DNA from 4 places in the Serratia sp. TSO36 genome. Region 4 is predicted to be linked to each of the others. Evidence: predicted binding sites of a transcription regulator. Region 4 holds the regulator's gene; each other region holds the start of a gene.
The links. Region 4 encodes Fur, which represses iron uptake genes when iron is present. Its sites were predicted from a motif close to ATAATAATGAGAACNACTATCAA; they were not measured.
Positions count from the first base shown of each region.

Region 1: the regulator Fur is predicted to act here: its motif matches at 6,676-6,698, upstream of exbB (tol-pal system-associated acyl-CoA thioesterase).
Region 2: the regulator Fur is predicted to act here: its motif matches at 2,954-2,976, upstream of ACK3CV_RS16475 (isochorismate synthase).
Region 3: the regulator Fur is predicted to act here: its motif matches at 3,792-3,814, upstream of ftnA (non-heme ferritin).

Region 1 is NZ_JBJZOU010000024.1:175,399-183,235, reverse strand. It holds gene yqhD (alcohol dehydrogenase) at 1-1,146, opposite strand, end outside; gene ACK3CV_RS21610 (AraC family transcriptional regulator) at 1,373-2,260, shown strand; gene ACK3CV_RS21605 (zinc-dependent alcohol dehydrogenase family protein) at 2,268-3,296, opposite strand; gene ACK3CV_RS21600 (LysR family transcriptional regulator) at 3,405-4,325, shown strand; gene ACK3CV_RS21595 (DedA family protein) at 4,336-4,998, opposite strand; gene metC (cystathionine beta-lyase) at 5,129-6,340, opposite strand; gene exbB (tol-pal system-associated acyl-CoA thioesterase) at 6,772-7,749, shown strand; gene exbD (TonB system transport protein ExbD) at 7,753-7,837, shown strand, end outside.
Region 2 is NZ_JBJZOU010000016.1:127,311-135,147, forward strand. It holds gene rarD (EamA family transporter RarD) at 1-868, shown strand, start outside; gene dhbA (2,3-dihydro-2,3-dihydroxybenzoate dehydrogenase) at 870-1,628, opposite strand; gene ACK3CV_RS16475 (isochorismate synthase) at 1,729-2,919, opposite strand; gene ACK3CV_RS16480 (4'-phosphopantetheinyl transferase family protein) at 3,099-3,800, opposite strand; gene agp (bifunctional glucose-1-phosphatase/inositol phosphatase) at 3,962-5,191, opposite strand; gene ACK3CV_RS16490 (anion permease) at 5,338-6,801, opposite strand; gene citG (triphosphoribosyl-dephospho-CoA synthase CitG) at 6,827-7,711, opposite strand; gene citX (citrate lyase holo-[acyl-carrier protein] synthase) at 7,692-7,837, opposite strand, start outside.
Region 3 is NZ_JBJZOU010000012.1:196,191-204,027, reverse strand. It holds gene ACK3CV_RS10415 (hypothetical protein) at 7-225, shown strand; gene ACK3CV_RS10410 (hypothetical protein) at 222-629, opposite strand; gene ACK3CV_RS10405 (YebY family protein) at 1,117-1,458, opposite strand; gene copD (copper homeostasis membrane protein CopD) at 1,528-2,409, opposite strand; gene yobA (CopC domain-containing protein YobA) at 2,412-2,795, opposite strand; gene ftnA (non-heme ferritin) at 3,120-3,638, opposite strand; gene ACK3CV_RS10385 (DNA polymerase III subunit theta) at 3,984-4,214, shown strand; gene pip (prolyl aminopeptidase) at 4,246-5,199, opposite strand; gene dksA (RNA polymerase-binding protein DksA) at 5,392-5,817, opposite strand; gene exoX (exodeoxyribonuclease X) at 6,242-6,910, shown strand; gene ACK3CV_RS10365 (S9 family peptidase) at 6,948-7,837, opposite strand, start outside.
Region 4 is NZ_JBJZOU010000009.1:245,071-252,907, reverse strand. It holds gene ybfF (esterase) at 1-211, shown strand, start outside; gene ybfE (LexA regulated protein) at 468-755, shown strand; gene fldA (flavodoxin FldA) at 1,020-1,559, shown strand; gene fur (ferric iron uptake transcriptional regulator) at 1,889-2,335, shown strand; gene ACK3CV_RS06500 (beta-N-acetylhexosaminidase) at 2,583-5,240, opposite strand; gene chiQ (ChiQ/YbfN family lipoprotein) at 5,254-5,580, opposite strand; gene chiP (chitoporin ChiP) at 5,627-7,030, opposite strand; gene glnS (glutamine--tRNA ligase) at 7,609-7,837, opposite strand, start outside.

The sequences.
Region 1 (7,837 bases), on a different contig from region 4:
AATGCGGCGGCTGACGTCCAGGGTGATGTCCTGATGCTCGCCCAGGGCGGTCATGCCGTGCTGATGCAGCTTGTCGAGCAGCGCCGGAATGCTGCTGCCGTCGAGCTGATAATCCGCCATGCGGGTCGGTACGCCCATCTGCTCGAAAAAGGCGCGAGTGGCGGCGATGGCGCCGTCGATGCGGCTGTCTTCGCCGCCTTCGCGCAGGCCCCAAACGCGGTCAGCGTACTGCAGCAGTTTTGCGCGCTTCTGCGCTTTCTTCTCGTGCAGCAGCGCCGGCAGCACGATGGCCAGCGTTTGCGCGTGGTCGAGATCGTGCATGGCGGTCAGCTCGTGGCCCAGCATGTGGGTTGCCCAGTCCTGCGGCACCCCGGCGCCGATCAGGCCGTTCAGCGCCATGGTGGCGCTCCACATCACGTTGGCGCGCACCGCATAGCTTTCCGGTTCGGCCAGCGCGCGCGGGCCGTCTTCCAGCAGGGTCAGCAGCAGGCCTTCGGCGAAGCGATCCTGCACCTTGGCGTCGACCGGGTAGGTCAGATACTGCTCCAGGGTGTGTACGAAGGCGTCGACCACGCCATTGGCGATCTGGCGCGGCGGCAGCGAATAGGTCACCACCGGATCCAGCACGGCGAAGCGCGGCTGCACCAGCGGCGAGAAGAAGTGCTGCTTGTCGCCGCTGCTTTTACGGGTGATCACCGCGCCGCTGTTGGATTCGGAGCCGGTGGCCGGCAGCGTCAGCACGCAGCCCATCGGCACCGCGTCGGCGATGTGGCTGCCGACGGTCTGCAGGATATGCCAGGCGTCGCCGTCGGCGGTATAACGGGCGGCGGCGGCGATGAATTTGGTGCCGTCAACCACCGACCCGCCGCCGACCGCCAGCAGGAAATCGATGTTTTCCGCCTTTACCACCTCGACCGCTTTCATCAGCGTTTCGTAGGTCGGGTTCGGCTCGATGCCGGAGAACTCCCGCACGTCGCGGCCGGCCAGCGCGCTATACACCTGATCCAGCACGCCGTTTTTCTTCACGCTGCCGCCACCGTAGGTGATCAGGATGCGTGCGTCCGCCGGGATCTGGCCGGCCACTTCGGCAATTTGGTCCTTGCCGAACAGGATTTTGGTTGGGGTATGCAGAATGAAATTTTGCATGGTTGATTTCTCTCTTTCTGTCAGGCGGGCGCCAACGCGGCGCAAAGGTTTCTGGCCCGTATTGTCAGCAACCTGCTGGCAGCGCACAATGCACATTCCTGTTTGGTTCTTGCCTATTTCTACAATCCTCTGTAGGAATGGCGAATTTTAAATTATGATTTATGCCGAATTGTTCTGACTGTAAGAGGGTGTTTCCGTGATTGAAATCGATGCGCTGCGCAGCCGCATGGCGCGCCAGGCGATGGCTATCGCCACCGGCAACGGCTACACGCCGTCGCCGGTGCCGCGGGTGAAGATCCTGTATGTCGATCGCCACTGCCCACGTCAACCGGTGATGTACGAACCGGGGATCGTCATCATCTTTCAGGGGCACAAGGTCGGCTATTGCGGCAACAAGGTGTTCCAGTACGATCCGCGCAACTACCTGCTGATGACGGTGCCGCTGCCGTTCGAGTGCGAAACCTTCGCCAGCCCGGAACTGCCGCTGGTTGGATTGGCGGTCAATATCGATACCCAAATGCTGCAGGATTTGCTGATCGACATCGGCGACGACGACTACCTGATGCAACCGCGGGCGGAGAGCAACGGGGTGAACCTGGCCGAGCTGACGGAAGTGCTGCTGTGTGCCACCGAACGCCTGCTGGACGTGATGGCCAAGCCGCTCGACGCCCGGGTGCTGGGGCCGCAGATCGTGCGCGAGATCCTTTACTACGTGCTGCGCGGCACCTGCGGCGCGTCGCTGCAGGAGTTGGTCAATCGCCATACCCACTTCAGCCAGATCGCCAAGGCGCTGCGGCGCATCGAACATCAGTATGCCGACAACCTCAACGTCGAGCAGTTGGCCGGCGAGGTCAACATGAGCGTCTCGGCGTTCCACCACAATTTCAAGGCGGTGACCAACACCTCGCCGCTGCAATACGTGAAGTCGTACCGGCTGCATAAGGCGCGCCTGCTGATGGTGCATGACGGCCTGAAGGCCAGCACGGCGGCGATCCGCGTCGGTTACGAGAGCGCGTCGCAGTTCAGCCGTGAATTCAAGCGCCTGTTCGGCATGACGCCGAGCGATGAAGTCGCCCGGCTGCGCGAGGCCAACCCGCTGCTGCTGGAGGGCTGAGCCGCGTTTATGGGGTTAAGACGATCTTGCCGAATGGCCCGCGATCGAGGTGATCCAGCGCCTGCGGCAACTGATCGAAGCGGTATACCTGGTCGATCACCGGCTGCAGGTTGACGGCGTCCACGGCGCGCACCAGGTCTTCCAGCGCGCGGCGGTGGCCGACGCCGATGCCCTGAATCACTGCGGATTTTAATAGCAGCGGGCCGGCGGGGGCGGAAATTTCGTTGCCTTCCAGGATGCCTATTACCGAGATGCGTCCTCCCACCGCCACGGCGCGCACCGAATTGCCGAGGTTGGTGCCGCCCACGGTATCCACCACATGGTCGATGCCGCGATCCTGGGTCAGCTGATAGACCTTCTCCACCCAGTCGCCATGCAGGCGATTGATGCCGCGGTCGGCGCCCAGCGCCTTGGCGCGCGCCAATTTTTCGTCGCTGCCGGAAGTGACGTACACCTCGGCGCCGTGCGCTTTGGCGATCTGCAGCGCGAACAGCGCCACGCCGCCGGTGCCTTGCACCAATACCGAGTCGCCGGCGCGCAGTCTGCCTTGCTCCACCAGTGCGAACCAGGCGGTCAGCCCGGCGCACGGCAAGGTGCTGGCCTGAATATCGTCCAGCGACGCCGGCGCCGCCACCAGCCAATCTTCATGCACTATCACGTATTCCGCCAGCACGCCCTGATAAAAACCGCCGAGGGTGTGATAAGGCACCCGGCGCGCATCGCCGTAGGGTTTTTGCTCGCCGTCGAGCCAACCGGGGCTGAAGGTGGAAATGACGCGCGCGCCGGGCTGAAAGCGACTGACGCCGGGGCCGATGGCATCGACCTCGCCGGCCATGTCCGAGGCGGGCGTGAACGGCTGCGGCAGCGTGAGCCCCATGCCGCTTTCAATCATCAGTTTGTCACGGTAATTGAGTGAGATAGCCTTCACTTTCACTCTGATTTCGTGCGGCCCCGGCTGTGGGATGGCGCTTGCGCTCAGCTGCAGGTGCTCACGCCCCAGGGCGCTCATCGTCCAGCGTTGCATTGTATTGGTCATGATGTTCTCCAAAGTCAGCGATTAACAGACCTGCCGATAATATCGTTGATAGAGGTTCGCCAGTGGCGATAAGATTTCCGCAGATTGTTTCTTTCAGAGCGACAAATCATGAGCGATCGGTTGAGCGGCATTTCGGTATTCGTTACCGCCGTGGAGGCGGGCAGTTTTGCGTTGGCGGCCAGTCGGCTGCATCTTTCGCGTTCGGCGGTCGGCAAAACCATCGCCCGGCTGGAACAGCGGCTGGGGGTGCGGCTGTTTCATCGCACCACGCGCAGCCAGAGCCTGACCGACGACGGTGCGCTGTTTTATGAGCGCTGCCTGCGGGCGCTGGAGGAGATCCGTGGCGCGGAAACGCTGCTGGAGTCGGGGAAACGACAGGTCAGCGGCCGGCTGCGGGTGTCGATGCCGGTGCTGTTTGGCCGCATGTGCATTGCGCCGCTGCTGACCGAACTGACGCGCGAGCATCCTGGGTTGGAGCTGGAACTGTCGTTCAGCGATCGGGTGGTGGACCTGATTGAGGACGGCTTCGATATGGCGATCCGCAACGGTACGCTGGCCAACAGCAGCGGCTTGGTGGCGCGCCGCATCGGCGATCACCGCATGGCGCTGTGCGCCTCGCCGGCCTATCTGCAGCGGTGCGGCGAACCGCTCAGCATCGAGCAACTGGCGCAGCATGAGGCGGTGACCTATATGCGCGCCGGCGCGCGGCGCAGCTGGTTGGTATTGGATAGCGACGGCAAGCCGCAGGACGTAATGCCGAATAACCGGCTGCAAATGGACGACCTGCAGGCGATTGCGGATGCGGCCACGGCGGGTTTCGGCATTGCCTGGCTGCCGTGCTGGCTGGTGCGTGAGCAGTTGTTGAGCGGGGCGCTGGTGCGCTTGCTGCGCGATCGGCCGGGCGCCGCCTTTGAAGCGCATGCGGTGTGGCCGCACACGCCCCACCTGCCGCTGAAGGTGCGGCTGGCGGTGGATACGCTGGTGAACAAACTGCCTGCCAGTCTGGCGCTGGTCGAGAAGGCGCTGTAGCGCGCCGGATTTAGGAAGAGGAAGCGCGCTTTTTGCGCCAGATCACCAGCATGGCGCCCAGCAGGCCGACGAACAGCAGCAGCAGCGGCAGCAGCATTAGGCCGGTCATCACCTGGCTTTCGTAGCGTTTTACCAGAGGGATTTGACTGAAAGCGTAGCCGAGGCCCACCAGCGCACAGACCCAGATCGCCGCGCTCAGCCAGTTGAACACCTGGAAGCGCGAGCTGTTGAGCCCGGAAATGCCGGCCATGGTCGGCAGCAGCGTGCGCACGAAGCCGAGGAAGCGGCCGATCAGCAGCGCCGTCAGCCCGTGGCGATTGAACAGGTTGTGCGCGCGCTGGTGGTACTGCGCCGGCAGCTGCAGCAGCCAGCTCTTCACCAGGCCGGTGTGGCCCAGCCAGCGGCCCTGGATATAGCTCAGCCAGCAGCCGAGGCCGGCGGCGGCGGTCAGAATCAGCAGGGTGGGGGCAAAGCCCATCACGCCTTTGGCGATCAGCGCGCCCGACAGCAGCAGCAGGCTGTCGCCGGGGAGGAAGGAGGCGGGCAGCAGTCCGTTTTCCAAAAACAGGGTGGTGAAAAGTACGGCGTAAACCACCCAAATTACGCTTGGATCGGCGAGGGCGATAAAGTCCTGCTGCCAAAGCGCATGAATAATCTCTCGTAATACATCCATTTTATGTCCTGTTGCATGCCGGTTGCGCCCGGGGTCACGTTCTCCAGGATGCGGCGGTTACCGTATCTGACAGTTACCCGATTAGTGTACCGCTAATAGCTTAAGCCGACATTAAACAAGGCGAAGAAAATTACCGGAATCCGTCTTGGCGCACGCCGTTGAGGCGATCGAAGCCGGCCGCCAGATCGGCGATCAGGTCTTCGACGTTCTCCAGGCCGATGTGCAGGCGCACCAGCGTGCCGGAGAAATCGACGCCGCCCGCCGGACGGATCGCTTCCAGCTCTTCCGGCTGGTTGGCCAGGATTAGCGACTCGAAGCCGCCCCAGGAGTAGGCCATACTGAAATGGCTGAAGTTGTCCAGGTAGGCGGCCAGCTGCGCATCATCCAGCCGCTCTTTCAGCACGAAGGAGAACAGCCCGTTGCAGCCGCTGAAGTCACGGCGGTAGAACTCATGGCCCTTGCAGCTGGGCAGGGCCGGGTGATTGACCGTCGCCACCTCCGGCCGTGCCGCCAGCCAGTGGGCGACTTCGATGCTGCTGCGCTCGTGCTGCTTCAGGCGCACGCTCAGGGTGCGCAGGCCGCGGCTCGCCATGTAGGCGGTGTCGGCATCCACCATCTGCCCCATCAGGTAGGAGTACTCGCGCAGCCGATCCCAACAGCGCGCGTTGGCGACGGCGGTGCCGAGCATGTAATCGGAATGGCCGATCAGGTATTTGGTGCCGGCCTGAATCGAAATGTCGATGCCGAAATCCAGCGCCTTGAACAGCACGCCCGCCGCCCAGGTGTTGTCGATCATGATCACCACCTCCGGCGCCACGGCGCGGATGGCCTGCACCATCGCCGGGATATCCTGCACTTCCAGGGTGATGGAGCCGGGGGATTCCAGGAACACCACGCGGGTATTGGGCTGGATCAGCGTGGCGATATCGGCGCCAATTAATGGATCGAAATAGGTGGTGCTGACGTTCATGCGGCCGAGGATATGGGTGCAGAAATCCTGGGTCGGTTCGTACGCCGAGCCGGTGACCAGCAGGTGATCGCCGGCGCCGACGAACGACAGGATCGCATTGGCTACCGCCGCCGCGCCGCAGGGGTACAGCACGCAGCCGGCGCCGCCCTCCAGCTCCACCATCGCATCCTGCAGCGCGAAGTGGGTCAGGGTGCCGCGTCGGCCGTAAAACAGCTCGCCGTGGGCGCGCTGCGCGGTGGCGTGTTTTTTGGCGGCGACGGAATCGAAGACCAAAGAAGAGGCGCGTTGCGTGACGGGATTGACGGAGCCCTGGGTGTAGCGCTTGCCGCGGCCGGCGCCGATCAGCGTGGTTTCGATATGTTTTGACGTCATGGTACCTGGCTCACCTCTGGTTGCTCTGCACGTGCCCGTTTGCGATAGCCCTTACGTTAACATGAGTTAATATAGCCATCCAGACGTTTTAACTTCCAGATACAGAAACGGCTATAATTGGCTGCCGACTGCGCATTTCTCGCCTCATCCTTCTGCCGAGCGGCGAGAGAGAAGCCCATTCATCGGTCGAGATGCCGTTCGGCAGCGTGGCCTTGTTGCGCCGTTGTGGGGGAAAAGTAACGAAATAACCCCATAAAAGGGGCGTTTGGCGGTGAACGGGCGCAGATTGGCGCTTTGCCGCGGGGTTGGCTAAAATTTTCTCGTTTATTTGGTAAATAATAATGAGAACTACTATCAATCCCCGGTTGGTTTGATATGATCGCACGCTGAATTATTCCTTAATTTTGATCGGTAATGGGTGGAGGCACAGCGTGAAAACGGCTGGCAAGAATTTAAATCAAGGATCGTTCGGCCAGGGCCGGGCGCAGTGGGGCAAGGCCTTTGGCCGCAGCCTGATGGCTTCAATGGTGCTGGTCGTGGGGCTGGCCGGCAGCGCGCAGGCGGCGCCGGCGGCCAATCCGGCCGTTACCGAAAGCGTTGCGCCGACCACCGCGCCTGCACCTGCAGCCGCCGCGCCGGAGAGCATCACGCCGGTGAACCCGGCGCCAACGATCCAGCCACCGGAAACCCGCGGCATGGATCTGTCCGTTTGGGGCATGTATCAGCACGCCGACGCGGTGGTGAAAGCGGTAATGATCGGCCTGGTGCTGGCCTCGATCGTGACCTGGACCATTCTGTTCTCCAAAGGCAGTGAATTGCTGCGCGCCAAACGCCGCCTGCGCCGCGAACAGCTGGCGCTGGCCGACGCGCGCTCGCTGGATGAAGCTTCCGAGCTGGCGCAAAACTTCGGCTCGCAGAGCGTCAGCGCTGTCTTGCTGAACGACGCGCAAAATGAGCTGGAGCTGTCCGCAGAGTCCAGCGACAACAACGGCATCAAAGAGCGTACCGGCTTCCGCCTCGAACGCCGCGTGGCGGCCTACAGCCGCAACATGGGCCGCGGCAACGGTTTCCTGGCCACCATCGGCGCCATCTCGCCGTTCGTCGGCCTGTTCGGCACCGTGTGGGGCATCATGAACAGCTTCATCGGCATCGCCCATTCGCAGACCACCAACCTGGCGGTCGTGGCGCCGGGCATCGCGGAAGCGCTGCTGGCGACCGCACTGGGCCTGGTCGCGGCGATCCCTGCCGTCGTTATCTACAACATCTTTGCCCGCGTCATCAGCGGCCATCGCGCCCAGGTAGGCGACGTGGCGGCGCAGGTCTTGCTGCTGCAGGGCCGCGATCTGGATCTGGCCGCAACGGCGGAAGCCAAGCGCTCACAGCACGCACACCAACTGCGGGCGGGGTGAGTCATGGCGATGCGCTTAAATGAAGATCTGGACGACAGCGGCGAATTGCATGAAATCAACGTGACGCCGTTTATCGACGTCATGCTGG
Region 2 (7,837 bases), on a different contig from region 4:
CATCACTCTTTCGGTCGTCGCCTCCATCTTGTTCGGCGCGATGTATTACTTCACCTCTACCCTCACCCCGCTGAACGGCGAGCAGGTCTACGGCTGGCGCACGCTGCTGACGCTGCCGTTCCTGACGCTGTTTATGGCGCTGTCCGGCGATTGGCGCAAGGTGGGCGACACGCTGGCCTGGATCGGCCAACGGCCGCAGCGTCTGCTGGGCCTGCTGCTCACCTCGGCGCTGCTGGGAGTGCAGCTGTGGTTGTTCCTGTGGGCGCCGCTGCACGGCAAGGCGCTCGACGTGTCGCTCGGCTATTTTCTGCTGCCGCTGACCATGGTGCTGGCGGGCCGTTTGATCTACCGCGATCGGCTGTCACTGCTGCAAAAACTGGCGGTGGCGTGCGCCATGGTGGGGGTGGGCAATGAGCTGTATCAGGCGGGCGGCGTCTCGTGGCCGACGCTGGTGGTGGCGCTGGGCTATCCGCTCTACTTTATTTTGCGGCGGCGTTTCGGCACCGACAATCTCGGCGGACTGTGGTGCGAGCTGGCGCTGATGCTGCCGGCGGCGGCCTGGTTCGCCTTCGGCGACGGCGGCTCAGCGGCGCTGCAGATCAATGCCGAGCTGTATTGGCGCATTCCGCTGCTCGGCGTCATCAGCGCCGTGGCGCTGGTGTGTTATATCCTCGCCAGCCGCCTGCTGCCGTTCAGCCTGTTCGGCCTGCTGAGCTATGTGGAACCGGTGCTGCTGGTGATCGTCGCGCTGCTGCTCGGCGAGAGCATCGGCCAAAGCGAATGGCCAACCTATCTGGCGATCTGGCTGGCGGTGCTGCTGCTGGCGGCGGAAGGCGCGCAGCACCTGCTGCGCCGCCAGCGGGTCTGACTCAGGCGGCCAGCGTGGCGCCGCCGTCGATCACGATGTCCTGCATGGTGATGTGGCTGGCCAAATCGGAGGCCAGGAACAACACCGCGTTGGCGATCTCATCCGGGCGGGCGATTTTGCCCAGCGGGATCCCCAGCTTGAACATCTCGGGGAAGCCGGCGATGGTACGTTGCTGCGCATCATCGGTCTGCCACATGCCGCGCTGCATCGGCGTGTCGGTCGAGCCCGGCGACACCAGATTGCAGCGCACGCCGAACGGCGCCATCTCCAGCCCCACGCAGTGGTTCAGGCTGGTCAGCGCCGCCTTGGAGGCGCAGTAGGCCGCCATCTGCGTGCGCGGTACGTGCGCAGCGTTGGAGCCGATGCTGACGATCGCCCCGCTGCGCTGCGCCTTGAAGTGCGGCAGCACGGCGCGGAACAGGTAAAACGCCCCCGAGGCGTTGACGTTGATGCACTGATGCCAGTCATCCACGCTCAAATCTTCGGTATTGCCCATGCGCAGAATGCCGGCGGCGTTGACCAACACGTCCAGTTTTGGGTTCTCCGCCAGCTGTTGGCGGCACACCGCCTCCACCTGCTCCGGCCGGCTGATGTCCAGCGTCACGCAGGGGTAAGGCAGATCCGAATTGGCGAACTCGCGGTCAAATCCCACCACCTCGGCGCCCTGCGTCAAAAAATGCCGGGCAATCTGCTCGCCGATGCCGCGCGCCGCGCCGGTCACCCACACGCGTTTGCCGGTGAAATCCATCTGAATGCTCATGCGCGCACCGCCATCCGGGCGCACAGCCGGGTCATGTTGTTGTTCATCGTTGTCTCCTGCGAAAGCGTATGACGCGGCGCGCACTGCGCCGCAAAGAGGCCTACAGCGCGCCGCTGTTCAGGCCGAAAGCGTTGAGCATGGTGCCCAGTTTGGCGGCGGTTTCCATCCACTCGGCCTGCGGCGTCGAGGCGGCGACGATGCCCGCGCCGGCGAACAGCCGCACCCGGTTGCCGCGCAGCAGGCCGCTGCGGATGACGATCGCCCACTCGCCGTCGCCGTTGGCGTCGCACCAGCCGACAATGCCGCTGAACAGGCCGCGATCGTGCGGTTCCAGATCGGCGATCAGTTGGCGGGCGCTCTCGGTCGGGAAGCCGCACAGCGCCGGCGTCGGATGCAGCAGGCAGGCCAGTTGCATCACGTTGAGATTCGGGTTCAGCAACTCGCCGCGAATGCGGGTGGACAGGTGCCACATGGTGCCGGTGCTGAGCAGCGACGGGCCGCTGGGTACGCTCAGGCTGGCGCACAGCGGCGCCAGGTGCCGGCGAATGTCGTCGATCACCAGCTTGTGTTCATATTTGTCTTTGGTCGAGCGCATCAGGCGCTCGCTGCCGAGGCGATCCTGCTGCGGATCGTCCTGACGGCGCGCCGAGCCCGCCAGCGGATTGGTGTGGATCTCGCCGCCCTGCTTGCGGATCAGCAGCTCCGGGCTGGCGCCGATCAGCACGCCGCCATCGGCCAGCGGCAGGGAAAAGTGGTAACCGGTCGGGTTCTGCACCATCAGGTTATTGAGGATCTGGTGGCCCGCCACCGGCTGCTCCAGCTCGATGTCGAGGATGCGCGACAGCACCGCCTTGTCCAGCTTGCCTTGTTTAAAGCGGCTGACCGCTTCCGCCACCGCGTGCTTGAAGCGCGGCTCGTCCGGAATGCTGGTGCAGGCGGCCAGGCGATGCGGCTGTTGCAGCATCGGGCGCGCGGCGCGGGTAAAGCTGTCGTTGGCGACAAACTGGCAGTTTTCAGGCACGTACAGGCTGGAAGGCCGGCGCGTATCGAACGGAATGGCGCCCACCACCACCGGCGTCTCCTGGCCGGCAGCTTTGGCGCGCGCCAGCGCCTGGCGGATATGCTGCGCCAGCGCGCTGCCTTCCTGCTCGCCGCCGAACGCCGGCGTCTCGATACGCTCGAACACGCCATCGGCGGAGAGGGAACGGAATTCGGACCGGTACAAAAAGGTCGATTGTTCGGCGTACACAAACCCGGGGAAGGTTTGGTTTTCTGTCGTCAGTGTCGCCACTAGACCACTCCTTTGTTGCGCCTTACCAATGATAATGTTTATGCGAATAATTATCATTAGCTGTAAAAGGAGGATAAATTACACCGGATCCCCAGCGTGGGTCAATCTCCGATGAATGAATCTTTCCGCCCGCCGCGGCAAACCTGCGTTACGGCAAAGTAAGAAATAACACACTGTTATTATTGGGTTTTAGAAAAGATAAAAGTCGTGACATCGTCACCTTCACGCCAAAAACGTCCGCTAAACCGGCGGCCGGCGGGGCAATTTGGCGTCAACGTCTTAAGCAGCGCTAATACAAACGTCTGCCGCTGTATATCCACGGCGATCATGCGCGCATCGAGAAAATCGAAGTAACAGCGCACCTGCGGATAAAGCGCCTTGAACAGGCTCTCTTTGGCGGAAAACGTCAGCGTCAGCAGTTCGTTGAACGGCAGCGTCTCGCGCAGCAACGCCTCGCGCTCCGCCGGGGAAACGATCGCGCTCCACAACTCCTCCGCCCGCACGTCGGAGAGCAGCGTCTCCACATCCAGCCCCACGCCGCCCAGCCCGCTCTCGCGGTGCACGGCGCACAGCGCGGTATCCGAATTATGGCTCAGCGCCCCGGCGATGCCCGGCGGCCACTGCGGCGCGCGATCTTCGCCGCGCGCCAGGGTGAAGTCGGCAAAACCGAGCGGCGCCAACAGTTGCCGCGCCAGAACACGCCCGGCCAGATACTCCGCGCGGCGCTTCGGCACCGCGCGCGCCAGATGATCCGGCAGCGCAAAACCCGCCTCGGGAAAACTGTCGTCGCGATACTCCGCCAGCGCAAAATGGCAGCGCGCCACCTGGCCCGGATAGCCGTCCGGCGTGAAAAATTCGATATTGCGGATAAAAGTGGGCAACGGCGGTATCCATGATAAACAGGCAGGCTGATGATGTTAGCCCCCGAAACGGCCTGCAACAATGACCCTGGGCAAAATAAATGGCGTTAAGGCCTGCGTGGCGGCGCGTTAGCCGGGATGGGGAGAGGCCTCTCCCCCGCGCTCGGGAGAGAGGCTGGGCATTACAAGATGCCTTTCATGGTCTTCTCGAAATCGCTCCAGGCGCAGAAACCGTCTTTGTCGACCGGGCAGCCTTTCAGCGCCAGCGTTACTCGCTGCGGCGGGGTTTGCAGCGTCAGCGGCGTCGCCTTGCGCAGCTGTTCGGTGGACTGATAGACGTACTCGATCTTCAACAATTCACGGTCGTTCTGCGCGTCGCGCCAGCGCTGGAACACCAGTTTGCCGCCGATCGGCGTTTTCTCGTATTGCTGCGGCAGCTGATACGGCTGGAACTGCATGGCCGACAGCAGCGAGGCAATATTGGAATCGTGGCCAACCAGCACCGTCAGCTTCGGCGCGTCCGGTTTGCGCTCGCCGAGCAGCGCGTTGTTGATGTAGGTCAGCAGCGGCTTGGCGACGTTCTGCGCCACCACCGGCGAGGTGAACAGCGAGTCCTGATAGCCGTCTTTCAGCTGCGCCAACTGCTGCCACTGGTGCGGGGTGGCGATTTTGCCCCAGGCCACCTCTTTCATCGGGAAACCTTCGTAGTACTGCAGCATAAAGGCGTCCACCAGCGAGTTGCCCACCCGCAGCGGGCCGGAGACGCCCGGCTCTTTGCCCGGCACCGCGCTCATCACGCTGGCTTCTTTGCTCAGGTCGCAGTGTTTGTCGGTCTTGCAGGCGGCGGAATCCTGGTAGTCGATGATCTTCGCCAGCTGTTGGTAAGAGGCGTCCAGCTTCAGCGATCCCAGCGCGGCGTTCATCGCCGCCAGCGCCTGCTGGTTGAAGGCTTCGCTGGTGTCGGTGATGATCGGGTTGAAGGTCGGATCCATCTCGCCCATTTTGTCCTGATGATGCACGCCGACGTCGCAGCCGGGGAACGCGCCGTTGCTGAAGAACTGCGCGGTGGCCACCGTGCGCTGCAGACTGTTCGCGTAGACGTACACGCTGCCGGCGGTCGGGCAGCCCTCTTGCGGCAACAGGCCGGTCTGCTTCAGCCAGGCGTTGAAATAGTGCCCCATATACACTTCCAGCACCCCGCCCTTGGTGGTCAGCTGGCCGCCCGGCGTTTCCCAGGCCGGCCAGGCCTTCGGCGTGGACTGCGCCAGCACGCTGCCGTTGTTGGCCAGCGGCGCGCGCAGGTTATGGCGGCTCATCACCAGCACCTGTTCCAGCTGATAACCGCCGGCTTCCGCCAGCGCGTTCCCGGTGAATAACAAAGGCAGGCACAGCAATAACGTTTTTTTTCTCATCCGCAGAGGCTCCCGGAAAATGATTATTTTTAAGGTGTTAGCGTTTGCCCGAGTATGATGGCGGGGTTAGTGTGACAAGTGTGTGACAGGGTTCACGGGAAAGGATCGTAACCGCGGCCACCGGGCGGTGGCCGCGTGGCTTCAACTCAGTACCACAGGCTCATGATTGGCCAGCCGATCAGCAGCAGCGCAGCAATGTACACTACGCCGAGAATGCCGCCCAGGCGCCAGTAGTCTTTCGACTTCACGTAACCGCAGCCGTAGATGATCACCCCCGGCCCGGTGGCGTACGGCGTCAGCACGCCCATGATACCGATCGATAGCACCAGCAGCATCGACAGCTGCTCCATCGGCACGCCCGGCAGCCCTTTGCCGACCGCCAGGATCACCGGCAGCATGGTGGCGGTGTGCGCCGACAGGCTGGCGAACAAGTAGTGGGCGAAGTAGAACACCAGCACCAGCGCCACCACCGTCATGTTCGGCGAGAAGCCGTCCAGGTGGGTGCTCATGGTCTGGGCGAACCAGTCGATAAAGCCGGAACGCGTCAGGCCGTTGGCCATCACCACCAGCGTCGCCAGGTTAACCAGCGTGTTCCAGGCGCTGGAGTATTTGGTGATCTCTTTCCACGACACCACGTGCAGCGCCAGCATCAGCGACACCGCCAACAGACACACCGCGGTGGCGTCCAGCACTTTGCCGCCGAACACCCACAGGCACAGGCTGAGCAGCACCAGGCCGATCAGGGTGTATTCCTTGCGCGTCAGCTTGCCCATTTCCCCCAGCGCGGTATCCGCCCAGGCGGCCACTTCGCTGCTGTGGGTCACGCCCGGTTTGTACAGGTAGTAGGAGATCAGCGGCGCAACGATCAGCAGCAGCAGGCCGACCGGCAGGAACGCCAGGAACCACTGCATCCAGCTGATGTGCACCCCGGCGATCTTGCCGACGAACTCGATGCCCAGCACGTTCGGCGCGGCGCCGGTGACGAACATCGAGGAGCTGATGCTGGTGCCGACTACCATCATCCACATCAGGTAACCGCCGATGCGGCGTGAAGAGGGATCGTTGGGGAAAGAATCGAACAGCGGCGGCAGGTTTTTCACCACCGGGAATACCGTGCCGCCGGTGCGCGCGGTGTTGGACGGCGTGAACGGCGCCAGCAGGATATCGATGATCACCACCGCATAGCCCAGCGTCAGCGTGCGCTTGCCCATGAACTTCACCAGGAACAGCGCGATGCGCCGCCCCAGACCGGTGGCCTCGTAACCCAGCGCGAAGATAAAGGCGCCGAACACCAGCCAGACGGTGGTGCTGGAGAAGCCCGCCAGCCCCCATTTTAGCGCCTCTTTACCGGCCTTGAAGCCCGGCTCCGCCAGTTCCTGCGCGCCGAACAGCACCCAGTTGGCGCTGAGCACGCTGACGGTCACCGCGATAAAGCTGATGGCGGTGGCCGGGATCGGCTCCAGAATCATGCCGACGATCATCGCCACGAAGATGGCGAAGTAGTGCCACGCCTGCGGCGGCATGCCGTCGGGCACCGGTATCAATAACAGGATCGCGAGCACCGCCAGCGGCGCTATCGCTTTCCAGATCTTTTCCTGGGTTTGGGACATAGGGACTCTCCTGAAGGCTTGGTTATTATTCTTGGGCACCCAGCTGCGCCAGCAGCCAGGTCACTATCAACAGGTCGGCGCTGCCGCCGGGGCTGAGGTTGCGGGCGATACAGTCGGCATCGAAGCGCCGCAGGCGCGCCAGGCCCGCTTCCCCCGCCGAGCCGCCCTGCGCCAGCAGCAATGCCGCCCGGCGCCGCAGCCAGCGCAGCCCTTGCAGGCCGCCGCGCGAGGCGACGTTGGTGTCGTCGTTGTGAGCCATCAGCCACAGCAGGCTGTCCAGCAGCGCCCGCTGTTCGTCGCCGCCGGCGGCCAGCCGTTGCCGATACAGCGGCAGCGCGCCGTCAAGCACCAGCTGGAAACCGGCCTCCGCCTCGCCGCGCGCGCCGCTCAGCCCGTGCGCGGCGAACAGCCGCTGGCCGGCGGTCTGCCCGGCGTTGTTGCGCCGCAGCTCGCGATCCACCAGCCCCCGGCACATCGCCGCCACCTCGGCGCACAGCGCCTCTGCGCCGATGGCGCGCCCCTGCTGCTGCAGGCGGCCGAAGGCGGTGCACAGCAACCCGAGCGAGAACACGCTGCCCTTATGGGTGTTAATGCCGCCGGTGGCGCGAAACATCTGGTTTTCGCAGGCCAGGCCGAGCGGCCGCAGCCGCGCCAGCTGCTGCTCTGCCGGCAAAGCGGCGTCTTCGCGCCCGCGTTGGATAAAGCGCGGCAGCCACACGCCGATGGCGCGGGCGCTGCGGTAGAAATGCCCGAGATCCATATCGCGGTGGGCGCCGGTGTTATGGCGATCCACCAGCCCCGGTTTGGGCGTAAGGTTGACCTCCACCAGCAGCGCGCGGAAAGCGGCGCGGGCGAAGTCGCAGGCCGGTTCGGCACGGTGGGCGGGCAGGTTAATCGGCAGAGATCGCATCGTTGAACATCCTTTCCATTTCATGCAGCAGCTGCTCGCTGCTATGCCGCCGCTGGCGGGCGCAGATCTTGGCCGGTTGGCCGCACAGCAGGCAGCGCCGTTCCGGCAGGCCGATGTCGCGGCGCG
Region 3 (7,837 bases), on a different contig from region 4:
ATAACAATGTTTAAACTGTTCCGTACCTTGTGCCTGCTACTCGGCTTTTGGATCGCCACCCTGCTGCTCAGCGGCGCCGGGGTTTCTTTTACTCACGGCTACGCCGCGCCGAAAAACCTGTCGCATTTCGTCGTCTCGCTGGTGGTGGTCGGCGCCATGCTGCTGTGGACCCATAAATTGCTGCGGTTCTTTTTTTCCGAGAAATTTGAGAAGAAGCCGCGTTAAGCCGTGTTCTCATTTTGGCTGTCGCCCGCAATGGTAAAACCGGCATCGCGAATTGCCGCCTTCACCTGCCTGGCGTCCATCACCGCCGTTTTCACATAGCCAAAGAAGGCTACCCGTGCACCGGGCAAACGGATTGGCGTCGCCAGTTGGGCACTGAGCTCACGATTGCGCTGTGCCATCAGCTCGGCGCGCGCCCGCCAAAACGCGGCAGGATCGGTTGGGGTTTCAGTCGCGGTTTCGAACAGCGACGCCAATTCGCTTAGCGCCTCCCACTCCGCCAACAGGGCGGCAACCACTTCAGGATTAGCCACCTGCCCCCAGTCAGAGGGTAAAGCCCCCTCACGCCACGCCTCGAGATAACCGGGCAGCGCCCTCTTCAACTGGCTCAACCGATCGTTCAACACAGGTTTCCTTTTATAACGCCTAATGCCTTGGTATTCCCCATAATGCCACTCTCATTTAACCGGTGATGGGAGCAATGACCGGAGCTTATCAGCGCCATAAATGACGTAATGACTTTTGGTGCGGCTAAATTAGCGATATGTGCGGGTGGGGAATAAGGATGGAGATCGGGTTGGTGGCTATGACTCGAAAAGAGGAGCGGGGATTGTTGGTGGTGCCTTAAATAGAATTGCCTTATAAATCAATCACACAAAAAAAGACCGAATACGATTCCTATATTCGGTCTAGGGAAATGGCTCTTGGGAGAGAGCCGTGCGCTAAAAGTTGGCATTTAATGCAGGGCTTGTTCAGCCGTGCACTTTAAGAGTAGCCTACCGCGCCAGTTTTGCCAGCTGCCCGGCGGCCGCGTGATAGTTTCGTGACGAAATAACTATGCGGCAAAGGCGCATCAATCCGCGCACCTTGGGCAAGGCGTTGGCAAATAAGCGGTTAGTCAGCGCACAGCTTCTCGGCGCGTTCGATAAACGGCGCCAGGCTCATTTTTTTCCCCGGTTCGGCAGGGTCGTCCAGCAGGAGCACTTCCAGCGGCTGGGCACGCTGATGACCCTTCTTCACCTGCTGCTCCGCTGCGTCGTTGAGCGGGTATTGCATCAGGGTGCTGTTATTCAGCACGAACAGCGCGCCGCCGCTGCGGCACTGCAGCGTCACTTCTTCCTTGGTGAACGCCCACTGTTTGCCGTATTCCAGTTTGGTGATGTTCACCAGTTTATCTGCCGCCAGCGCGCCGGTCGCGGTTGCCAGCAGCGTAATGCCGAGTAATACCGATTTCATGTGATGGCCTTAAGGTTGCTATTCGCGTCGATTTTCCCGCAGCTTGCCGGCCTACGGCAAGCTGAAATGTCATACCGGCGCATAGGTTGCAAATAAACTGACCAGCAGCAGCACCGCCATCCCCAGCCCGACTTCGAGCCAGCAGGCCAGCACCACGCCGCGCTGCGCCAGCGCTGGCACGCGGCTCATCGCCGGCACGATGGCGTAGCGATTGGCCAGCGCCACCATCACCATCAGCGCCACCAGCGCGGTTTTAATCAGCAGCAGGCGCTGATAAGGCGAGCCGAGGTTGAGCGGCCAACCGCCGAGAATGATCAGGCTGTTGACGATGCCGGTGACGATCACCGCCGCCACCGCCAGGTGCCCCCAGCGCGAGAAACGGATCAGCGTGGTGATGGCGTCGCTGCGCCACTGCGGCGGCTGCAGATAGCGCAGGCAAACCAGCAGCGGCGCCAGGCAGCCGAACCAGTAGCCGGCGGCCAGCAGGTGTACCGCATGGTTGGCGCGGTGCAGCACGCCCAGCGTGCCTTCGTGCATCGCCGCGTGGCCGATGAACGCCAGGCTGACCAGCAGCAGCGCCGAACACAGCGCCAACGCCTGCGCACGCGGCCGTTCCGGCAGCAGCAGGCTCAGGATCGCCAGCAGCGACAGGCCCAGATGCCAGCGCCACACTTCGCCGAAGGTGGTGCCGAGCACCGCCCACCAGACCTCCAGCCGCCAGGCGTCTTCCCAACCGTCGCCCATTTGCCCGGCCTGAATGGCCAGCAGCGCCACGGCGGAAAGCCCGGCAATCCAGGTGCCGGCAAGCAGCAACGGGCGCACATCGCGGGAGAGGATCGGGGAGAGGCGCTGCGGTGACAGTAAGGCGGTGAACAGACTGATGCCGAACATCAGCATCACCGCCGCAAAGTGCACCAAGCGACACAGAACGAACAGGGTCGCCAGACTCACGATCAGTTTACGGTGAAGCTGTACTGGCCTTTGGTTTTATGCCCGTCGACCGAAACCACATGCCAGCTGACGTTGTATTTGCCCGCGCTCAGTTCGCCTTCGATCGGCACGTTGACCTGGGTGTTGTTGTTCGGATCGAGCTGCAGCTTGCCGGTTTTCACCACGGCGTTGTCCGGGCCGGTGATTTTCACGCCGCTGAAGTTCGGCTCGATGCCTTCGGAGAAGCTGAGGGTCAGCGCCTTCGGTGCCGGGCTGACGCTGGCGTCGGCCTTCGGCGTCTCCACTTTCAGGTGGGCGTGCGCCAGCGCTTGCTGCGAAGACAGGCCGACGAACAGGACGAAAACGGTGGAAAGCAGGCGACAAGAGGAACGAATTTTACCGATCACAGTGGTATCCCTTAACAGTAAAAGAGGGTCATAAGGGTTAAGGCCACAGCCAAGGCGATGTATCAGCGGCCCCAACCCACCGCAAATGATTGCGCCACGGGTAAACAGAAAAACGGGTTGTATCGGCTAACCCGCTGTTTTGACTCTACCATCCCTGTAGCGTATCGCGGTAAATCATAACGACCGTGCTGCGGCAAGTCGAGCGCATCACTGGCATTTTGCGATCCGGCAGCACGTATCGCCGCATAACCGCGATAAACGCAGGGTAAAAAAAACCGCGCGTCAGGCTCGCCCACGCGCGGTTTTTCGGTGTTTTGTTGCAGATTAAGCCTGGCCGTTGCCGCCCTGGCCCATCGCGCCCATTTTCTTCAGATCTTTGTCGATGAAGAACAGGCCTTTGCCGCTGGTGCCCACCAGCGCCAGCTTATCCAGCACGGATTTGAACAGTTTCTCTTCTTCGTGCTGCTCCGCCACGTACCACTGCAGGAAGTTGAAGGTGGAATAATCGTGCGCGGTCATGGCGGCGTGCGCCAGTTCGTTGATCTGACGGGTGATCAGCTGTTCGTGTTCGTAGGTCTGCTGGAACACGTCCGCCAGCGATTCGAACGCCACCGGCGGCGCGGCGATGCTGCCCAGCAGCGGCAAAGAGCCGGTGTCGCTCAGGTAGTCGAACAGGCGTTGCATATGCTGCATCTCTTCCTGAGAGTGCTCTTTAAGAAATGCGGCGGCGCCTTCAAAGCCTTTATCGCTGCACCATGCGCTCATTTGCAGGTACAGGTTGGCGGAGTAGAACTCCAGATTCAGTTGCTCATTCAGCTTTTGAGTCATTTCTTGCGTCAGCATAATGATTCCTTTTATTTTGCAGGTCATGAATTTAATTTCCGCGCATTATGCCCTGCTGCCGTGAAAATAAAAACACCTTATTTACACCCGATCAATATTAATTATTTATTTACTTAAAATCAAACACATAAAAACACATAGAAATTCACGCTAATTATTATGATAATTATTCCCATCTTTTATTTTAATCAAAAAGCGAATCATTCTTATTTAAAAGAATAAATAGATTGCATTACTCTTTGGAAAATATCGTCCGCCGCGGCGGCGCTACGGGCTTGCCAAGCGTCGCCGGGTGCATTACCTTCTGCGCAGGTTCAATACGGCAAAGTAAGTAAGGAGTATAGCGTGGGTTACAATCTGGCCGAGCTGTCCAAAGAAGAGATGGACAGGGTGAACGTGGATCTCGCCGCCTCAGGCGTGGCGTACAAAGAGCGCTACAACATGCCGGTGATCCCGGAAGTGGTGGAGCGCGAGCAGCCGGAACCGCTGCGCGACTATTTTCGCGAGCGCGTGGCGCACTACCGCGCGGAATCCCACAAGTTTTCGCGCCTGCCGTACGAGCCGAAGGCCAAATAACAAAACCCGCCGTTACGGCGGGTTTTTTGCGTCACTTGCCGGCGAACCGGTCGGTGGCGATCATCAGCTGGTGCAAGATGCCCGGCTCGTCATACGAATGCCCCGCCCCTTCCACGATATGCAATTCCGCTTCCGGCCAGGCCCTGGCCAGATCCCAGGCGTTCTGCACCTGGCAGGCCATATCATAGCGGCCGTGGACGATCACCGCCGGGATATGGCGGATCAGCGGCACGTTGCGCAGCAGCTGGTCATCGCTCTCCAGGAAGCCCAGATGGGTGAAATAGTGGTTTTCAATGCGTGCGAACGCCAGCGCGAAATCATCCTCGCCGAACGAAGCGGATTCGCGGCTTGGCAACAGCGTGACCGTCTCCCCTTCCCACACGCTCCACAGCTTGGCCGCTTCGAGTTGCACCTGCGGATCGGCCGAGGTCAGCCGCTGCCGGTAGGCGGCGATCACATCTTTACGCTCTTCATCCGACAGAATGGACAGCACGCGCTCCCATTTGTCCGGGAAGAAGCGTGACGCGCCGTCCTGGTAATACCAATGCAGCTCCTGCTTGCGCAGGGTGAAGATGCCGCGCAGCACCATTTCACTGACGCGCTCCGGGTGGGTCTGCGCATAGGCGAGCGCCAGCGTCGACCCCCAGGAACCGCCAAACACCAGCCATTGATCGACGCCGGCCATTTCGCGCAGCCGCTCGATATCGGCCACCAAATGCCAGGTGGTGTTGTTGTCCAGGCTGGCGTGCGGACGGGAGCGGCCACAGCCGCGCTGATCGAACAGCAGCACCTTGTAGCGTTCGGGATCGAACAACTGGCGATGATGCGGGGAGATGCCGCCGCCCGGCCCGCCATGAATGAAGACCGCCGGCTTACCGTTCGGGTTGCCGCTCAGCTCCCAGTAGATCCGGTGGCCATCCCCAGTGTCCAGCCAACCGCTGTCGTATGCCGCTAACGGCGGGTACAAACCTCGTAATTGTTCCATGGCGCTTTCCGTCTCTCTGTGAGTCATGCTTTCATCAAAGCGGAAGCCGCCCGGCAGGTCAACGGTAAAACCCGAAAACTAGAACGCGCGCCGAGAACTCGGCGCGCGTTTGCTCAAAATCGCAACGACCTGCCTGCAAAATGCCCACAGGCGCGATCGGTTGAGGGGCGCATTCGCCCCCCGGGAACTCAGTTACCCACCTTTGCGCATATGCGGCTCACGCATCTCCTGTGCGGTTTTCGCCTCGATGCTCAGTTCCGCCGTCGGGCGCAGCAGCAGGCGCGCCAGCCCGATAGGTTCGCCGGTTTCCCGGCAGTAGCCGTACTCGCCGTTCTGCAATCGCGCCAGCGCCGCATCGATTTTCGGCAGCAGGCGGCTTTCGCGATCCAACTGGCGGAACAGCAGGCGCAGATCCTCTTCGCGCGCCGCCTTGTCGGCTTCATCGCCCGTCGCTTCGCCGCCGTCGATCTCTTTTTTCAGCTCATCGATGTGCAGCAGCAGCTTTTGCCGCTCATCTTGCAGCAGCTGGCGGAAAAACGCCCGTTGAACCGAGTTCATATAATCAGAATCCGGCATGGCCAGCAGTTGCTGCGCATCCGGTAACGTCATGACTGTCATTGCGCTCTCCCAACACCAAAAGTGTAACATTATAACATAATATTTATTTTTAACACCCGGTCATCCAAAAACAAAATTTCATGCACAAACAGCCGGTTAACCTAAACCTGCACTTTGCCGCTTGCATCCTCTTGGCTTTAGGCGGTTAATGGCTGAGCAAGCCACCCAATCATAGGTAACGAGAGGCCATCATGAGTAAGGGAATGGATAGCAAAAAGAATGCGAAGAAGAAGCCGTTGAAAACCCCAGCTGAGAAACGTGCGGAGAAACGCGCCAAAAAAGCGCATCCGTCTGGTGAGTAAGCGCCCTTCCATCCGTCATTAAACCCGCCAAGGCGGGTTTTTTATTGCCTACAACCTGGGGGCGGTTGGCACGGCCGCCTGCGCCGGTTAAGCTGAGGCCTGACGGCAACGCGGAGGAAAACATGACGTTACGCGTAATAGATACCGAGACCTGTGGGCTGGACGGCGGCGTGGTGGAAGTGGCCTCCCTCGATCTGCTCGACGGCCAATTGACCAACCCGATGAGCGATCTGGTCAGCCCGGATCGCCCCATCAGCCTCGACGCGATGGCGATTCATCACATCACCGAACAAATGGTGGAAGGTAAACCGCGCATTGCGGTGGCGATCGGCCGCTATCAGGGCAGCCCCTACTATGTGGCGCACAACGCCGCTTTCGATCGCGGCGTGCTGCCGGAGATGAACGGCGCCTGGATCTGCACGCTCAAGCTGGCGCGCACGCTGTATCCGGACATCAAGTACGGCAACCAGTATTTGCGCTACGCGCTGAACCTGGACGTGCAGCTGCCGGCAGACGCCACGCTGTACCCGCACCGCGCGCTGTACGACTGCTACGTCACCGCCGCGCTGCTGCAACGCATCATCAAGGATTCGGGCTGGACGCCGGAGCAAATGGTGCAGATCACCGAACAACCGGTGCTGCTGAAGAAGTTCAAATTCGGCAAGTATCGCGGGCAGGAGATCGATCGCATCGCCCAGGAAGATCCCGGCTATCTGCGCTGGATGCTGAAATCCATCGACGATCTGAGCCCGGACATGAAGCACACGCTGAAATACTATCTGATTGGCTAACACGGCGGGCGGCACAGAGGCCGCCCGCCGAATACCGTTACTCCGCCAGCGCCAGAATGAAGGCGTACTCCAGCGCAATATCCTCATAGGCCTTGAAGCGGCCGGATTTGCCGCCGTGGCCGGCATCCATGTCGGTATACAGCAGCAGCTGCCGATCGTCAGTTTTCAGCTCGCGCAGCTTGGCCACCCACTTGGCCGGCTCCCAATACTGCACCTGCGAATCGTGCAGGCCGGTGGTCACCAGCAGATGCGGGTATGCCTGCGCCTTCACCTGATCGTACGGGCTGTACTGCTTGATGTAGTCGTAATAGGCCTGCTCGTTCGGGTTGCCCCACTCGTCATATTCGCCGGTGGTCAGCGGGATCGACTCATCCAGCATGGTGGTCACCACGTCGACGAACGGCACCTGCGCCACCACGCCGTGGAACAGCTGCGGCGCCTGGTTGATCACCGCCCCCATCAGCAGGCCGCCGGCGCTGCCGCCCATGGCGAACACCCGCTTGCCGTCGCCGTAACCCTGGGCGACCAGCGTTTCGGTCACGTCGATAAAATCGTTGAAGGTGTTCTGCTTGTTGAACAGCTTGCCGTCTTCATACCACAGTTGCCCCAGCTCGCCGCCGCCGCGAATGTGCGCCAGCGCGAACACGAAACCGCGATCCAGCAGGCTCAGGCGGCTGGCGCTGAACGCCGGATCCATGCTGCTGCCGTAGGAGCCGTAGCCGTACACCATCAACGGGTTGGCGCCGCGCTGGAAGCTGTCCTGGCGATACACCAGCGAGACCGGCACCTCGACGCCGTCGCGCGCCTTCACCCAGACTCGCTCGCTGCGGTAGTTTTCTGGCGTGAAGTTCTTCACTTCCTGCTGTTTGAGCATCGTCCGCTCGCCGCTGTCCATATTCAGTTCGTACAGCGTGGTCGGGGTGGTCA
Region 4 (7,837 bases):
CGGCTGGCAGGAAGTCCCGGCCTGGCCGCACCCGACCCTGTTCATTCGCGGCGGCCTGTCGCCGTATGTGCAGGACAGCTATCGTGCGGACATCGCCCGCCAGTTCCCGCAGGCTCGCGCGCACGTCGTCGCCGGCACCGGCCATTGGGTGCACGCCGAAAAACCGGAAGCGGTGCTGCGCGCCATCCACCGTTTCCTCGACGAAGCCTGAAAAACACGCTTTCCTGGCGAAAAAACGCGCTAAAGATAACGGCTTAGCGCGTTTAGCCCGCAGTTAGGCATTGTCGCCGCTCCATCTGCTGGGGTAATATGGCGCGCTATAATTTTGCCGCCGCGCCAGCGCGTTCGCGAACGCCGGTTCGGGGGTGAATTTGGGTTAGGGTTTATTGGCCCGAAGTGTGTTAACCGATGCCTCCGGAAGCGTGCGAGCGCTTTTTGATGCAAACTCCCTTGCAGTACCGCTACCTATGGCAAAAGAACAAACGGATCGCACGACGCTGGATCTGTTCGCAGATGAACGCCGTCCGGGGCGCCCGAAAACCAACCCGCTCTCCCGCGATGAACAGCTTAGAATCAATAAGCGCAATCAGTTACGGCGCGATAAAGTGCGTGGATTGCGGCGCGTAGAGCTGAAAATCAACGCGGATGCGGTGGACGCCCTGAACAAACTGGCGGAACAGCGCAACATCAGCCGCAGCGAACTCATCGAGCAGATGCTGTTGGCACAACTGGCGGAAGAACAGCCGGAACATTGATCTCTTCGGCCGCACGCGCGGCGCGGCGTTAAGGACAACGCCGGATCGACCACGCTTTTCTTCATTCTCCGGCATCGCATAAATGCGATAAAACCCCGGCGCCACTTTCTGGCATGATACGCATTTACCGGCTAGAGACTGCGCCTGTCGGCGCCCGCCCCGGAGGCGAAAGGCTCTTGCCATGGCATCATTTTAATCGGCGTCAGCGGCGGCAGTGCCGGCGTCGAGTAATGCAATTACTTGAATTTAAAGGTTATACGCGATATGGCTACTGTAGGCATTTTCTTTGGCAGCGACACTGGCAATACCGAAAACATTGCCAAAATGATCCAGAAAATTCTCCAGAAACAGTTTGGCGACGACGTCTCTGAAGTGCATGACATCGCTAAAAGCAGCAAAGAAGACCTGGAAGGGTTCGATATCCTGCTGCTGGGTATCCCGACCTGGTACTACGGTGAAGCGCAGTGTGACTGGGATGATTTCTTCCCGACGCTGGAAGAAGTCGACTTCAACGGCAAACTGGTGGCGCTGTTCGGCTGCGGCGACCAGGAAGACTACGCGGAATACTTCTGTGACGCGATGGGCACCATCCGCGACATCATCGAACCGCGCGGCGCGGCCATCGTGGGCCACTGGCCGACCAAAGGCTACCACTTCGAGGCCTCCAAAGGCCTGGCGGACGACAATCACTTCATCGGTCTGGCGATCGACGAAGATCGTCAGCCGGAGCTGACCAACGAGCGCGTGGACGCCTGGGTCAAACAGATCGTCGAAGAGCTGAGCCTGGCCGATATCGTCGGCTAAGCCCCGGCACTGGCGAAAGGTTGAACAAAGGCCCTGTAAAGTGCATAGTGTGCCCACAGGGCCGTCATCGGCAGCAGGGATTGCTGCGATAGAAGCTACAGATTTGTAACTTCCCACCCCGTCACGGTAGACTGAGATATCGGTTTATCCCATCCATCAAGGCGTTGCATGCAAAACATGCAATAGTGCAATTATATCTTTGTTAACAACCGGCGGTTTCTATTTAGTACAACCGGTTCTATAATGAGACGCATTAACTCTTTGTGCCGACCGATGCCACAGGCGAGTACGCCTCAACTTGATTAGCATAGTAACAGGACTGAATTCGCATGACCGACAACAACATCGCACTGAAGAAGGCCGGCTTAAAAGTCACGCTTCCGCGACTCAAAATCCTGGAAGTACTGCAAAATCCGGAATGCCATCACGTCAGTGCGGAAGATTTGTACAAAAAACTGATTGATATGGGCGAAGAGATCGGGCTGGCAACGGTTTATCGCGTACTGAACCAGTTTGACGATGCGGGCATTGTGACACGTCACAATTTCGAAGGCGGCAAGTCCGTGTTCGAGCTGACCCAACAGCATCACCACGATCACCTGATTTGCCTGGACTGCGGCAAAGTGATCGAATTCAGCGACGAATCCATCGAAGTTCGCCAGCGTGATATCGCCAAGCAGCACGGCATCAAGCTCACCAACCACAGCCTGTACCTGTACGGCCACTGCGAAACCGGTGACTGTCGTGAAGACGAAACGCTGCACGACAAGAAATAAGCCTGACCGGCTATGAAAAACCGCCTCACACCGAGGCGGTTTTTTTATGCCCGCCGTGCAACGGGCAAAAAAATCCCCGGACAAGCCGGGGAAAATCATGTCATGAAATATCACAATTGCAGCGGCACTGCGACTCCACGTACTACTCTCACTTCAACGTCCGCCCCGCGCCGACACGCGCGAAGGCAGATGCATTCCCCCTTCGTTATACGGCCTGCCGCCGGGGCAGCAGGCCGTTGCACTGGGCTTAAACCTTCTCGGCACGGCTGTAGCGTTTACCGTCCGGGCTGACCGAACGCACCTGAACGTCACCGGAAACCGCCGGTTTGGCCTTGGCGTCATAGCGCTGCCACTGCTTGCCGCCGTCGGTGGAATACTCGATGCCCAATCCCGGCAGCGCGATATTCGCCTCCAGCTTGCCGCCCGCTACGCGCGCGCCCGGCACCGGCAGACGGTAAGCGACGCCGCCTTTGTCCAGCTTGGCCAGTTCACGCTGGCCCAGAATATTGGCGAAGCGCAGCCAGTCTTTCTCCAGCGCCTTGGTATCGACAAAGTGGGTTTCCCCGCCTTTGTATTCGCGGCCGGCGCGATAGTCCTGCTCCCAACCGGCGCGGTACCAGGCGCGTTCCGCCACCGACAGCGCGCGTGGGAAGATCATGTATTCCATCTGCGGATCGGTGCGCTGGGTTTCGCTCCACAGCTGAGCGGACAGCCCGTAGGCGCCCGGCCACGGCTTGTCGCTCTTGGCGCTGAAGGGGTTGCCGTCGCGGTCGACCGAGGTTTCCGCGTTCTGCGGCATGTTGTCCGGCGCGAAGCTGAACACCTTGCGCTCGTCGCTGAAGCGGGTGCCCCAGTAGTAACCTCGCTCGTCCGGGTTCACCTCATAAGGGAAGTCCATATAGACGTAGTCCGGGTTGGAAACCACCACTTCATACCCTTTGTTGGCCCAGTCGTTGACGCTATCGAAACCGCCCCAGTACAGGGTATCCCAGAAGTTGACGCCCACGCGCGAGGTGGCGAACGCCTTCGCGCTCTCGGCGTCTTTCAGGCCGTCCTGCCAGGCCTGCATTCTGTCGATGCCGTGCGCCTTCACCAGCTTGCTGACCTCTTGGCCGAAGTAGCTCGGCAGGTGCTCCATGTCGGCCACCTTGCCTTCTTTGATCATCGTCTGGCACACCTGCGACTTGGCCCACGGCTTGTCTTCGTTGCTCTGATCGATGATGCCTTTGCCCGGTTCCGGTTTCGCCTTGTCGGTGTAGCCGGCGCCCAGGCGAATGTTTTTCGCTTCGTCGCCGCCGAAGTGCCAGGTCTTGATCGGCTGGCCGGCTTCTTTATGCATCTGGGCGATCTCGCCGATCACCTTGTCGACAAAGCGCTGGGAAGAGTCCAGGCACGGGTTCAGGTAGCTCTGGCGGTTAAAGAACTGCACGGAGGTGGTGTTGGAGGTATCGGTCGGATCCACCAGGCGGAATTCGTTGGCCTCCTGCTCTTTCCCGGCGGCATGCAGCTTTTTATAGCGCGCTTCCATCGAGACCACCGCGGCGCGGGCGTGCGCCGGCATGTCGATCTCCGGGATCACTTCAATCTGGCGCGCCTGGGCGTATTTGATGATGTCGATATAGTCCTGACGGCTGAAGAAGCCGCCGTAGACGTCCGGCCCCTGGCCGTACTGCGGCAGCAGGCAGGTGGTTTCGCTCAGATCGTGGCAGCGCTGGCCGCCGACGTCCGTCAGCTCAGGCAAACCGGGGATCTCGATGCGCCAGCCTTCGTCATCGCTCAGGTGGAAGTGGAATTTGTTGAGCTTGTAGGCCGCCATCTGATCCAGCAGGCGCAGCACCGCGTCCTTCTTATGGAAGTTGCGCGCCACGTCGAGGAAAATGCCGCGATACTCGAAGCGCGGCGCATCGCTGGCGTCCAGCGTGGCGATCTTGCCGCTGCCGTCGCTCGGCACTAACGACAGGATCGACTGCAGCCCGTAGAACACCCCGGCCTGATCGAAACCGATCACTCGCGCCTCTTTCTTGCCGATTTTCAACTCATAGGCGCCTGACACCGCCATCGCGCCTTTAAACTTGCCCGGCTGAATGTCGGTCTTGATCGGATAGCCGTTGGCCTGAACCGGCACGCCCAGCAGCGCAAAGCGCTGGTTGACGGCGTCCGCCGCCGGCTTGACCAGCGTGCTCAGATCCGGTGCCACGCCGTTACGCAGATCGGCGTCCTGCGCGTGTACTTTCACCTGCATCGGCGTCGGCACGATCTGGCCGCGCAGCGCGCCGGCAGGCAGCGTCTGCAGATCGGCATTGCTGACAAAGCGCGAAGCCGGCGTCATCAGAATGTTTTTGTCGTCCTTGGTGCGCTTCCACTGGTCGCCGGTGAACGGCGCCACGAACTGATCCAGATTTTCGGTATCGGTATTCGCCAGCATTTTCGGCTTGGCGTCGCCGGACGTGGCATACCAGCGCGGCAGGAAGTCGTTTCTGAACAGCTGCCAGTATTCGGCCACCACTGGAATTTCCACCGCCTTACCGGCCGGGAAACCGCTGAATTTGGCGGTCGGCTCCAGCTTGTACAGATCGCCGGTGAGGTGAGCTATCTTGAACTGATCGTTGTCCACCCGCAGGGTCTGGCGCGGGCTGTGGAAATAGATGACCCAGTCTTTGCCGTCGATTGCCTGGCCGTCGTTGCTGAGGGTGAACAACACCCGGTTGCAAGAAGCCCAGTCGGCGCCCAGCGCCGCGCAATCCACGCCGTTTTCGCCGGCGCGGTTATCCAGCATTTTTACGTTCAGCTTCAGCTGACTCAGTTGATCCACCAGTTGTTGATCGGCCATGGCGTTTCCCATGCCGCCCAGGAATCCCATCGTTGCCGTCAAAGCGGCTAATGCGCTCAGTTTGAATGCGTTCATGTTCTTGTCCTTCTTAATTATTGTTATCGCGAATTTCTTGCCACAGCTTGCCGCACTTGGCGTCGTAAGCCTGACCATTGCCGCTGTGAACCGCCATAATGCAGTTCTGATAATCCATCACCCGCACCGTTTCCTGCGCGGCGAACTGCTGGTGCTGCTTCTCTTGCTTCAGCACGTTCAGCACCGCCTTGCAGGGCTGCAGACGCTCCGGCGAACCTTCGGCGGTGTTGATGCAGGCGCTGTAAGCCTGCTTCAATTTGGCGTCTTCCGGCGGCGCGGCGGGTTGCGCACAGGCGCTCAAGGCCGCGGCGGCCGCCAACATCAGCATGATTTTTTTCATCGTTGAATTCCCTTAACTGCCCCCGGCGGCGAGGCCGGGGAACGCATCAGAAGATGGTGAATGGCGCGATGACCATGAACTTGACGTCTTTCTCGTCCTGGAAGATGTTGCCGTAACCGCCGCCCCAGCTCGGGATGTTGGTGTGGTTGTCATACTGGGTGTAGTGCAGCTTGATCAGCGTGCCCTTGGCGCGCCCTTCCTGGATGGTGTACATCGCGTCCAGGCTCCAGGCGCTCTCTTTCAGGCGCTGGGTCTGATCGTAGATCGGGTTGGTGCTCGGCTTGGCGTCCCAGGCGTAAACGTAGGAGCCGCCGACCGCCATGCCCGGCAGGTTCCAGTTACTGAGGTCATACATCACGCCGGCGTACACCGCTTTCTCGCCGTTGGCGTTAAAGTCGGAGCGGTTATCCCACCACACGTCCAAGCGGCCGTTGGACGAGGCGTAGGTTGGGGTCATGCGCTGCAGGAAGAAGCCCTGGTTGCCTTCCGCCTTGACCATGGTGCCTTCCAGACGCCAGTTGAACTGCCCGGTGGTGTAACCGAAGGTCAGCGCCTGCAGCCAGGCCAGGCCGTCGTAGATGCTGTTCGGATCGTTCTTGTCGCTGATGCGGTCTTCCGCACCGTAGAACTGGTAACTGGTGGTCAGCGGGTTGCCCAGCAGATCGAATTTGTAAGACGCTTTAGAGAAGTATTGATTCACGTATCCCTGCGCCTGGCCGAAGGCGGCTTCCAGCACCAGATCGTTTTTGAAATCGTACTTGGCGCCCAGCGAGTGCAGGTAGGAGACGCGGGTTTTCCTGTCGTTCTGGCGGAAGTCGTCCACCTCGATATGCCACGGTGCCTTGTATTTGTCGGCCCACATGTAGGAGAAGCTCAACGCGCCGGCATCGCCGTAGTCGAACTTGGCGCCGGCTTCGGCCCCCTGATAGGTGCCCGGCATAAAGCTCCAGTGTGGCGCCAGCAGGGTTTGGCCGCTCGGCTGAATATAGCCGGCGCGCGCCCAGACCGGGCCGTATTTGAATTTGGCGGCGGCTTTGTACAGGCTGATGCCGCCCTTGTCACCGGAATAGTCTTCGTCGTAGGTCCGGTTTTTCGAGGAAAACGCGATCTCGTTCGGGTGGCCGCTGGCGCTGGATTCCGCCAGCTCGATGGCGGTGAAGGCACCGACGTCCAGACCGAACATATCCCAGGCGTAGCCCGAAGCGAAATCCAGGCTCAGGTTGGCGGTGGAGTGCGACAGGTTGGTGGTATATTGGTTGTAATCCTTGCTGTCCGGATTGAGATCTTTACGGTCGCGCTCACGTTGCCAGTAATAGATGCCGCCGGTCAGCGTGGAATCATCGATAAACCCTGCGGCTTTCGCCTCAGGCGCCATGGCAAACCCTGTTCCCAACAGCGCGCCCGCGACTGCGAGCGCCAGCGTTTTACGCTGAGCACCGTGCGTACCCATATTGAAATTCCTCTTTGACTTAACTTAAAAGTTGCAGCCGCCTGTGTTCACCACTGCCCTGCACGACTGCCAATAAAAAACCCGAACGGGTAAAAAATATTGCCGACGAGATGTTATTCCCACAGCACTAATTGCTACAGACAGACTATTTTTCGCGACGCGAATTATCAAATGAAAAATGCGGGAGATTTGTCAAAGTATGACAAGGAGCACATATCAGTGAGATTTTGTTACGCCGGTGATCATGGAAGGTGTCGAATAAAAAATTCAATTAAATCAGAATAAATTGAGATACAGGGTCAACCAGAGACGATTAATGGTTTCAGCCTGACTAAATCCGTCAGTCAGACAATAAAAACTGAGAGCGCTCTCTAAATGAAATTAATTCGCATCACGAATATATAAGAAAAAATGAAGACTAATAGGACCAATATAAGAGAACTAATGGGTTAATCCGTCGCTATTAATTAAACGCATCCCGGATAAAATGAGAGAGGAATAGATCGCGAGCTGAGCGCAGGCATAAAAAAGCGCGGCTTAAAGCCGCGCTGATTCATTAATTTTCGAGGTGAATAAGATTAGCCTTCGATTTTCGCCCAGGTGTCACGCAGGCCGACGGTGCGGTTAAACACCAGATGCTCGGCCGACGAGTGACGGCTGTCGGCGCAGAAGTAACCTTCACGCTCGAACTGATAGGCTTTCTCCGGCTGTGCGGCCGCCAGGCTCGGCTCAACGAAGCCGTGCTTGATGACCAGCGATTCCGGGTTGATGGTGGAGAGGAAATCCTCCGCCGCGCCCGGATTAGGC